DNA from 2 places in the Streptacidiphilus jeojiensis genome. Region 1 is predicted to be linked to the other one. Evidence: riboswitches for the same ligand, from Rfam matches in the RefSeq annotation. Region 1 holds a riboswitch; the other holds the start of a gene.
The links. Region 1 has a riboswitch for ZMP and ZTP ahead of ABUW04_RS32950 (phosphoribosylaminoimidazolecarboxamide formyltransferase). Riboswitches for the same ligand answer to the same signal wherever they lie in the genome.
Positions count from the first base shown of each region.

Region 1 (3,749 bases):
GAATCCTCTCCCTGAACGAGTGCTGGGCAGGCCCAGGGGCGGTCGTGAGGCAGCTCGGCAGAACCCGGGGCACCGGACCACCGACCGGGTGCGTCATTCCTTCGCTTGGCTTGTGAGCCGGCTCGCGGTTGCGGCAGTCACGACGCCCCGACCCGCGCTTTTGGCGTCGATCAGCTCACGCCCTGGGCCCCGTGGACACCCGGCAAGACGGCTCCGCAGCCAGACGCCATCGTCTACCCAGCTGAACGATCATTCTCGGATAGGAACTCAGTGAGGTGGCGCACGATGAGTCGGGTGAGTTCGTTGGTGATCGTGTCGCGGCCGACGGTCGGGGGGCCAGGACGTAGCCGACAGTCACGGACTCGACGGTGCGCACCAGAATCCAGGCGGTGGATTCCACCGGTTCCGCTGTGGATCGGTACTGGGACAGGAGTGCGGTGGTGACTAGTGCTCTGACCGGGATGGTTCACCGGGTTGCCGACACACCCGACTTGTGGGCTTCCAGGCGGATGGTCTTGAGCTCCCCACCGCGTGGGGTGGGGAGCTCGATCTTGGTCCTCAGTGGTGGAAGAGCCTGAGTCCGGTGCGGGTGAGGGTGATCTGATGCTCGCGGCAGGCGTCCTCGACTTCCGTGGACCGGATTGATCCGCCCGGTTCGGCGATGTAGGCGACGCCGTGCTGGTGGGCGTGGTCGACGTTGTCGCGGAACGGCAACGCGCCGTCCGAGACGAATGCCACCTCTGCCAGGCTCCCGAGCCACTGCGTGCGCTGCTCGTCCGTCAGCTCGGGTGCGGGTGCGGACAGGGCTGTCGACAGGCGTGTGCTCTCGTCCGGGGTGAGGTCGCCCTCGATGAAGCGGATCTGCCAGTTGATTCGGTCCTGGCGCCGGGTGTCCGGCTGGAAGGCGAGTGCACGGACAGCCGGGTGGCGTCGCAGCCACCAGGTATCGGTCTTCGCGCCGGCCAAGCGGGTGCAGTCCACGCGAGACTGCTGGCCGGCACCGATCCCCAGAGTCACCCCACCACGCAGGTAGCACACGGAGTTGGACTGCGTGTAGCGCAGGACCGCCAGGCCCAGCAGGAGATCCTCGGCTGCCGTGGTCGGCAGCGTGCCGCATACGACGTTGTCCAGCAGAGCGGTGGACAGCGTCACCTCGTCGCGCCGCTGGGACAGCCGCAGGCCGAACACCTCCCGTGTCTCGTACTGCGGGGGCGCGAACGCTTGGTCCGCTTCCATGACCAGGAAGCGGCCGTTCTTCTTCTTGCTGAGCGTTGTGACGGTGCCGGGAGCGTAGCCGGGGGCGATGACGCCGTCGCAGACCACGCGGGACAGCAGTTCGGCGAGCTCGGTGTCGACCGGGTGCGACACCGCGGCGAAGTCGCCGTAGGAGGACTTCGGATCGGCGTCGCGAGCACGCAGATATGCGCTGGTGATCGCGCCGACGCTGTCGCGGTCGATGCTGTAGAGCTCGGCGGTGACGTCATCGACGGGGCCGGCCACGGCCGCACCGGCGGGCGAGACGTGCTTGAAGGAGGCAGCAGCCGGCCGGTTCAGGACCCGGCTCGCCTCCAGCGCCAGCTGCCAACTGTTGAGTGCGTCCAGCATGTTGATGTAGGACGGGCTGCCCTGCAGCACCCGGACCGGCCATCGGCCGAGCTGCACCGGCACGGTAGTCGCCGCCTCCTGCTGCGGGTTGATCCCATAGCGCAGATCCACGTCATAGCCTCCTGTGTCAGCGGGACATCACTGACGCAGGCGCCCAGGCGGTCGACGCTCACGCGGGAAATCGGCCGCTCCCCGGTGGATCTCCACCTTCGCCAGTTGCGACCGGACACGATGCTACCCGCAGGAGCGCGCACATCGTTGCGCCGGTCATGCCGCCAGCGCCAGCGGGCGTCCGCCCCACCGCACGCCCTTCTCACTACGGATGCGGGGCGCTCCTTACGTTGGGCGGCCAGGACGTCGGGATGGCGGGCGTTGGCGTTGCGCCAACGCAGGTAGGCGTGCAGCTCGCGGGTCTGGACCGTATGGTTCGGGTGGCTGGAGTTCGCGAGGGTGAACTGCCGTAGAGGGCCAAAGTGCGCTTCGATCGGGTTGGCCCAGGAGGCGTTGGTCGGTGTGAAGCACAGGTGGACGTTGTTGTTTCGGGCCCAGCGGCGGATCTTCTTGCCGTTGTGGGCGGAGAGGTTGTCCAGGATCACGTAGACCGGGGCGCCGTCGGGGCGGGCGGCCCGGATCGAGCGGAGGGCGGCGAGGCTGTTCGCGGCTCCCTTGCGGCGTCGGTTGACGCCCCAGAGGGTGTCGTCGCCGATCGAGTAGCAGCCGTGGAAGTAGGTGTGTCGTTGCTTCCGCAAAACTAACCCCCAGGTGATTCCTGGGTTCTAAAGCTTGTCGCAACATCCGTGATCATGATGGGTGTGTTGATGGGCATACGAGGTCGCAAGCGTCGACTTGATCTGGAGGCCGAGTACTGGCGCCTGCTGCAGTCGGGGGTGGGCACGGTCGAGGCGTGCAAGCTGGTCGGAATCGGCAGGAAGACCGGCTACCGGTGGCGGGCGGAGAACGGAGGTCTGCCACCCGAGCGGATGCCGGAGACCGAGCACTCGGGCCGCTACCTGTCGCTGCTGGAGCGCAAGCGCATCGCGACGCTGCGCGAACGCGGTCTGACCATGACGGAGATCGCGTCCCGGATCGGCCGGTCGACCTCGACGGTGAGCCGCGAACTGCGCCGCAACATGCTCGAACACGACAAGGGCGTCTACGACGCCGACATGGCCCACCACCGCTCCCGCGAGCGAGCCTGCCGCCCGAGCCGGCCGAAGCTGCAGACCGACACCGAACTGCGCGCCGAGGTCCAGGCCAGGCTCGATCTCGAATGGAGCCCGGAACAGATCGCCGCCCACCTGCGCATCCTGTGGCCGGACCAGCCCGACCGACACCTGTGCCACGAGACCATCTACCGGGCCCTCTACCAGGGTGCCAAGGACGCTCTGAGCAGAACACTCACCAAGAAGCTGCGGACCGGACGGGCCCTGCGCAAGCGCCGTCGCAGCGGCGGCGCACGGGCACAGCGGTTCCAGACGCCAGCCAGGCTCATCCACGATCGCCCCGTAGTGGTCGAGCTGCGCGAGCGCGTCGGCGACTGGGAAGGCGACCTCGTCGTCGGCCGCGGCAACAGGTCCGCCGTCGCCACCCGGGTCGACCGCCGCACCCGTCTGCTGCGGCTGATTCCACTGCCCGACGGCCACGATTTCGCCAGAGTCTGCGACGCCATCACGGCCGCGATGGCCCCCTTCCCGGCCAGCGCAAGGATGACGCTGACGTGGGACCCGGGCAGCGAGATGTCCCGTCACTACGAACTGGCGCCCCTGTTCCGAGACGGCGTGTTCTTCGCCTATCCGGCCAGCCCCTGGCAGCGCGGCACGAACGAGAACACGAACGGACTGCTGCGGCAGTACCTGCCGAAGGGCACAGACCTGTCCGTGCACACCGCCGAAGAGCTACGCGCGATCGAGGAACGGCTCAACAGCCGACCCCGAAAAACCCTGGGATGGCGAACTCCCGTCCATGCGTTCGCCGCCGCTCTGACAGCATGAGACCAGCAACGTTGCGACGATCATGCGAATCCGCCCTTCGGTAACAGCGACCAGCGCGACCCCGAACGAGGCCCTCGCCGGTAGGACCGCGAACTGGGTATACCGACCGGCTTTCGTGCCCAGGCCGGTGCGGTGACGGGGAGACTATCCGTA
Region 1 covers NZ_JBEUKS010000015.1:78,542-82,290, reverse strand. Annotated here, with positions in the region: gene ABUW04_RS32950 (phosphoribosylaminoimidazolecarboxamide formyltransferase) at 559-1,716, opposite strand; ZMP/ZTP riboswitch at 1,751-1,835, opposite strand; partial or broken gene ABUW04_RS32945 (transposase) at 1,873-2,333, opposite strand; gene ABUW04_RS32940 (IS30 family transposase) at 2,409-3,596, shown strand.

Region 2 (3,749 bases), on a different contig from region 1:
TGTTCCCGGGCCCCGAGCAGGAGGAGCTCCGTGAGTCGATCGCCGAGACCACCCGCTCCCTGAGCGAGGCACTGCCGGCAGCCGCGGACCCGGAGGTGCTCGCCGACCCGGACACCGCCGTCCGCACGGTGCTCCGCCAGGTCCGCGACGCGGTGGTGCAGCTGCGCACGGCCGGCCCGAAGAAGCGCGGCGGCTACGACTCGTTGTCGCACAACTCGCCGGGCGACTCCACCACCAGCATCGCCGGCCTCGGCGGCGGAGGCATCTGATCCGACGCCGACGGCGAGGGCGCGGCCACCAGGGGCCGCGCCCTCGCCGTCAACGGACCGAGGACTGGGAACTGCTGCTGACGGCTGGTCAGCCGACCATGTCCTCGAGTCGCTTGCCCTTGGTCTCCTTCACGAACTTGGCCACGAAGGGGATCGAGAGGGCGGCGAAGACCGTGTAGATGACGTAGGTCGTGGTGAGGTTCCAGCCCGCGAGGCTCGGGAAGGTCGCGGTGATCACCCAGTTGGCGATCCAGTTGGCTGCGGCGCCGACACCCAGCGCGGCGGCGCGGATCCGGTTCGGGAACATCTCGCCGAGCATGACCCAGACCACGACGCCCCAGGACATCGCGAAGAAGAAGACGAACGCGTGGGCGGCGATCAGCGCCACCATGCCCTGGCCGTGCGGCAGCGTCTCCCCGGACTTGGCCGAGAACGCCCAGGCCTCAAAGGCCAGCGAGACGGCCATGCCGGAGGAGCCGATCAGGGCGAGCGCCCGGCGTCCGATCCGGTCGACCAGGATCATCGCGACGACGGTACCGACGATGTTCACGATCGAGGTGGTGAACGAGTAGAGGAAGGACGAGCTCGGGTCGATGCCGACCGACTGCCACAGCGTGTTCGAGTAGTAGAAGGCGACGTTGATGCCGACCAGCTGCTGGAACACGGCCAGGCCGATGCCGACCCAGACGATCGGCTTGAAGCCGAAGCGGGCCCCGAGCAGGTCCTTGAAGGTGGACTGGTGCTCGGACTCCATGCCGGCGCGGATCTCGGCGACCCGGGCGTCCAGGTCCCGGCTCTCGCCCTCGACCTCGGCGATGACGGCCTTGGCGCGGTCGGTCTTGCCGACCGAGATCAGGAAGCGCGGGGACTCGGGGATGGCGAACGACAGCAGCCCGTAGACCACGGCCGGGACCACCATCACGCCGAGCATGACCTGCCAGGCCTCCAGGCCCAGCAGGTGGCCGCGGTCGTTGCCGCCGGCGGCGTTGAGCAGGCCCCAGTTGACGAGCTGGGAGATGGCGATGCCGATGACGATGGCTGCCTGCTGGAACGAGGCCAGCCGGCCGCGGTAGGCCGGCGGCGCGACCTCGGCTATGTAGGCGGGGCCGATGACGGAGGCCATGCCGATGCCGAAGCCGCCGATGACGCGCCACAGCGCGAGGTCCCACACGGCGAAGGAGAGCGCCGAGCCGACGGCGCTGACGGTGAACAGCACGGCGGCGATCTGCATGACGCGGATGCGCCCGATCCGGTCCGCGACCCGCCCGGCCACGGCGGCGCCGATGGCGCAGCCGATCAGCGCGATGGCGACGACCTGGGCCAGCTCGGCGGAGCCGATGCCGTACTTGCTCTGGATCGCACCGGTGGCGCCGTTGATGACGGAGCTGTCGTAGCCGAAGAGGAAGCCGCCCATGGCAGCGGCGGCGGTGATGAAGATGACGTGGCCCAGACTGTCGCCGGCGCTGCGAGGGGGCCTGGCGGACGTGGGCAGGGTGGTGCTGGTCACTGCGGTGCTCCTTGGCGTCCGGCATCCTCGCCGGACTTGAAGGCTGTGGCTTGAAGACTTTGGTCAACCAGCTGAGAATATGCCTTCAAGATGTGAAGTCAAAGTGACCTAAATTCGGGCAGGTGGGAGTACATGACACGTCACAAGTTGAACAAAACGCGCTCCGCCGCGTCCACCGTCTGTTCCAGCAGCACCGCGATCGTCATCGGGCCGACTCCGCCGGGGACCGGGGTGACCAGGGCGGCTCGTTCCATCGCGCCGGCGAAGTCGACGTCGCCCACGTTGCCGGGGTTGTAGCCGGCGTCGACGACGACGGCGCCGGGCTTGAGGTCGCGGCCCTTGATGAACTCGGGCCTGCCGACGGCGGCCACCACGATGTCGGCGGCGGCCAGGTGCGAGGCCAGGTCGACGGTCCGGGAGTGGCAGTAGGTGACGGTGGCGTCGCGGGCCAGCAGCAGCATGCCCATCGGCTTGCCCAGGATCGGGCTGCGGCCCACCACGACGGCCTGACGGCCGCTCAGTTCCACGCCGTGGGCGTCGAGGAGACGGATGATGCCGCCCGGGGTGCAGGAGGCGAAGCCGGGCTCGCCGAAGGCCATGGCGGCGAAGGAGTGCATGGTGACGCCGTCGACGTCCTTGGCCGGGGCGATGGCCTCGAAGGCGGCCCGCTCGTCGATGTGCGCGGGGACCGGGTGCTGCAGCAGGATGCCGTGCACGCCGGGGTCGTCGGAGAGCGCTCGCACCGCGGCGACCAGCTCCGCCGTCGTGGTCTCGGCGGGCAGCCGGACCAGGCGGGAGTCGATCCCCGCCTTGGCGGAGCGGTTGCGCTTCATGGTGACGTAGGTGACCGAGGCCGGGTCGTCGCCGACCAGGACGGTGGCGAGGGCGGGCCGGACGCCGTGCTCCTCGAACAGGGACTGCGCCCGCCGGGCGCAGCGTTCGACGATCTGCCGGGCGAGGGCGGTACCGGACATGAGCTGGGCGGACATGGGCGGATCCCGGTGCTGGAAGGGTGTGCCCAGGCGCGCGGCTTCGCTCCGAAGGCGGGTCGCTCCCCGGTGGTGGTCCACCCAAGCGCCAGTTACGGCCCGCCCGGGAAGCATAGGTCATCCGCCTCGCGGGCCCGGGGGCCTCACGCGATCCGGCGCGGCAGGTCGCTGACCCGCAGCGGGTGGTCGTGGTGGATCGGGCCGCTGTGGCTGCTGAGCGGCAGGCAGGTGCCGCCGCGGCGGTGGGCGACGATCTCGGCGGCGACGGCGACCGCCGTCTCCTCCGGGGTGCGGGCGCCGAGGTCCAGCCCGATGGGGGAGCGCAGCCGGTTCAGCTCGACCTCGGTCAGGCCGGCCTCGCGCAGCCGGTCCAGCCGCTCCAGGTGGGTGCGGCGCGACCCCATCGCGCCGACGAAGCCCAGCGGCAGCCGCAGCGCCCGCTCCAGCAGCGGGATGTCGAACTTGGCGTCGTGCGTCAGCACGCACAGCGCGGTGCGGCCGTCCACCCGTCCGGCGGCGACCTCGGCGTCCAGGTAGCGGTGCGGCCAGTCGACGACGACGGCGTCGGCGCTGGGGAAGCGGCGCTCGGTGGCGAAGACCGGCCGGGCGTCGCAGACGGTGACGTGGTAACCGAGGAAGCCGCCGATGCGGGCGACCGCCGCGGCGAAGTCGATGGCCCCGAAGACGATCATCCGGGGGGCGGGGACGTGCGACTCGACGAAGAAGGTGACGGTCCGTTCGGAGTCGGCATCGGTCTCCGCCGAGGTGGCGTCGGGGGTGCACGGCCGGCCGTCCAGGGCCAGGGTGAACTGCCCGGTGCGCCCGGCGTCCAGCATGGCCCGGCCGTGGGTGGCGGCGGCCCGTTCCAGCGCCGGGTACCGGCCGAGGGTGCCGTGGTGGGTGTCGCCGGTGACGGCCAGGGCGGAGCCGAGCAGGGCGGCCGGTCCGGCGACGGCGCGGACCAGGGCCACCGGGGTGCCCGAG
Region 2 covers NZ_JBEUKS010000016.1:72,700-76,448, reverse strand. Annotated here, with positions in the region: gene ABUW04_RS33910 (GOLPH3/VPS74 family protein) at 1-269, shown strand, start outside; gene ABUW04_RS33905 (sugar porter family MFS transporter) at 358-1,776, opposite strand; gene ABUW04_RS33900 (bifunctional 5,10-methylenetetrahydrofolate dehydrogenase/5,10-methenyltetrahydrofolate cyclohydrolase) at 1,917-2,765, opposite strand; ZMP/ZTP riboswitch at 2,786-2,871, opposite strand; gene ABUW04_RS33895 (XdhC family protein) at 2,909-3,749, opposite strand, start outside.
Region 2: it holds a riboswitch for ZMP and ZTP, as region 1 does, so the genes downstream of both, ABUW04_RS33900 (bifunctional 5,10-methylenetetrahydrofolate dehydrogenase/5,10-methenyltetrahydrofolate cyclohydrolase) here and ABUW04_RS32950 (phosphoribosylaminoimidazolecarboxamide formyltransferase) in region 1, are expected to answer to the same signal.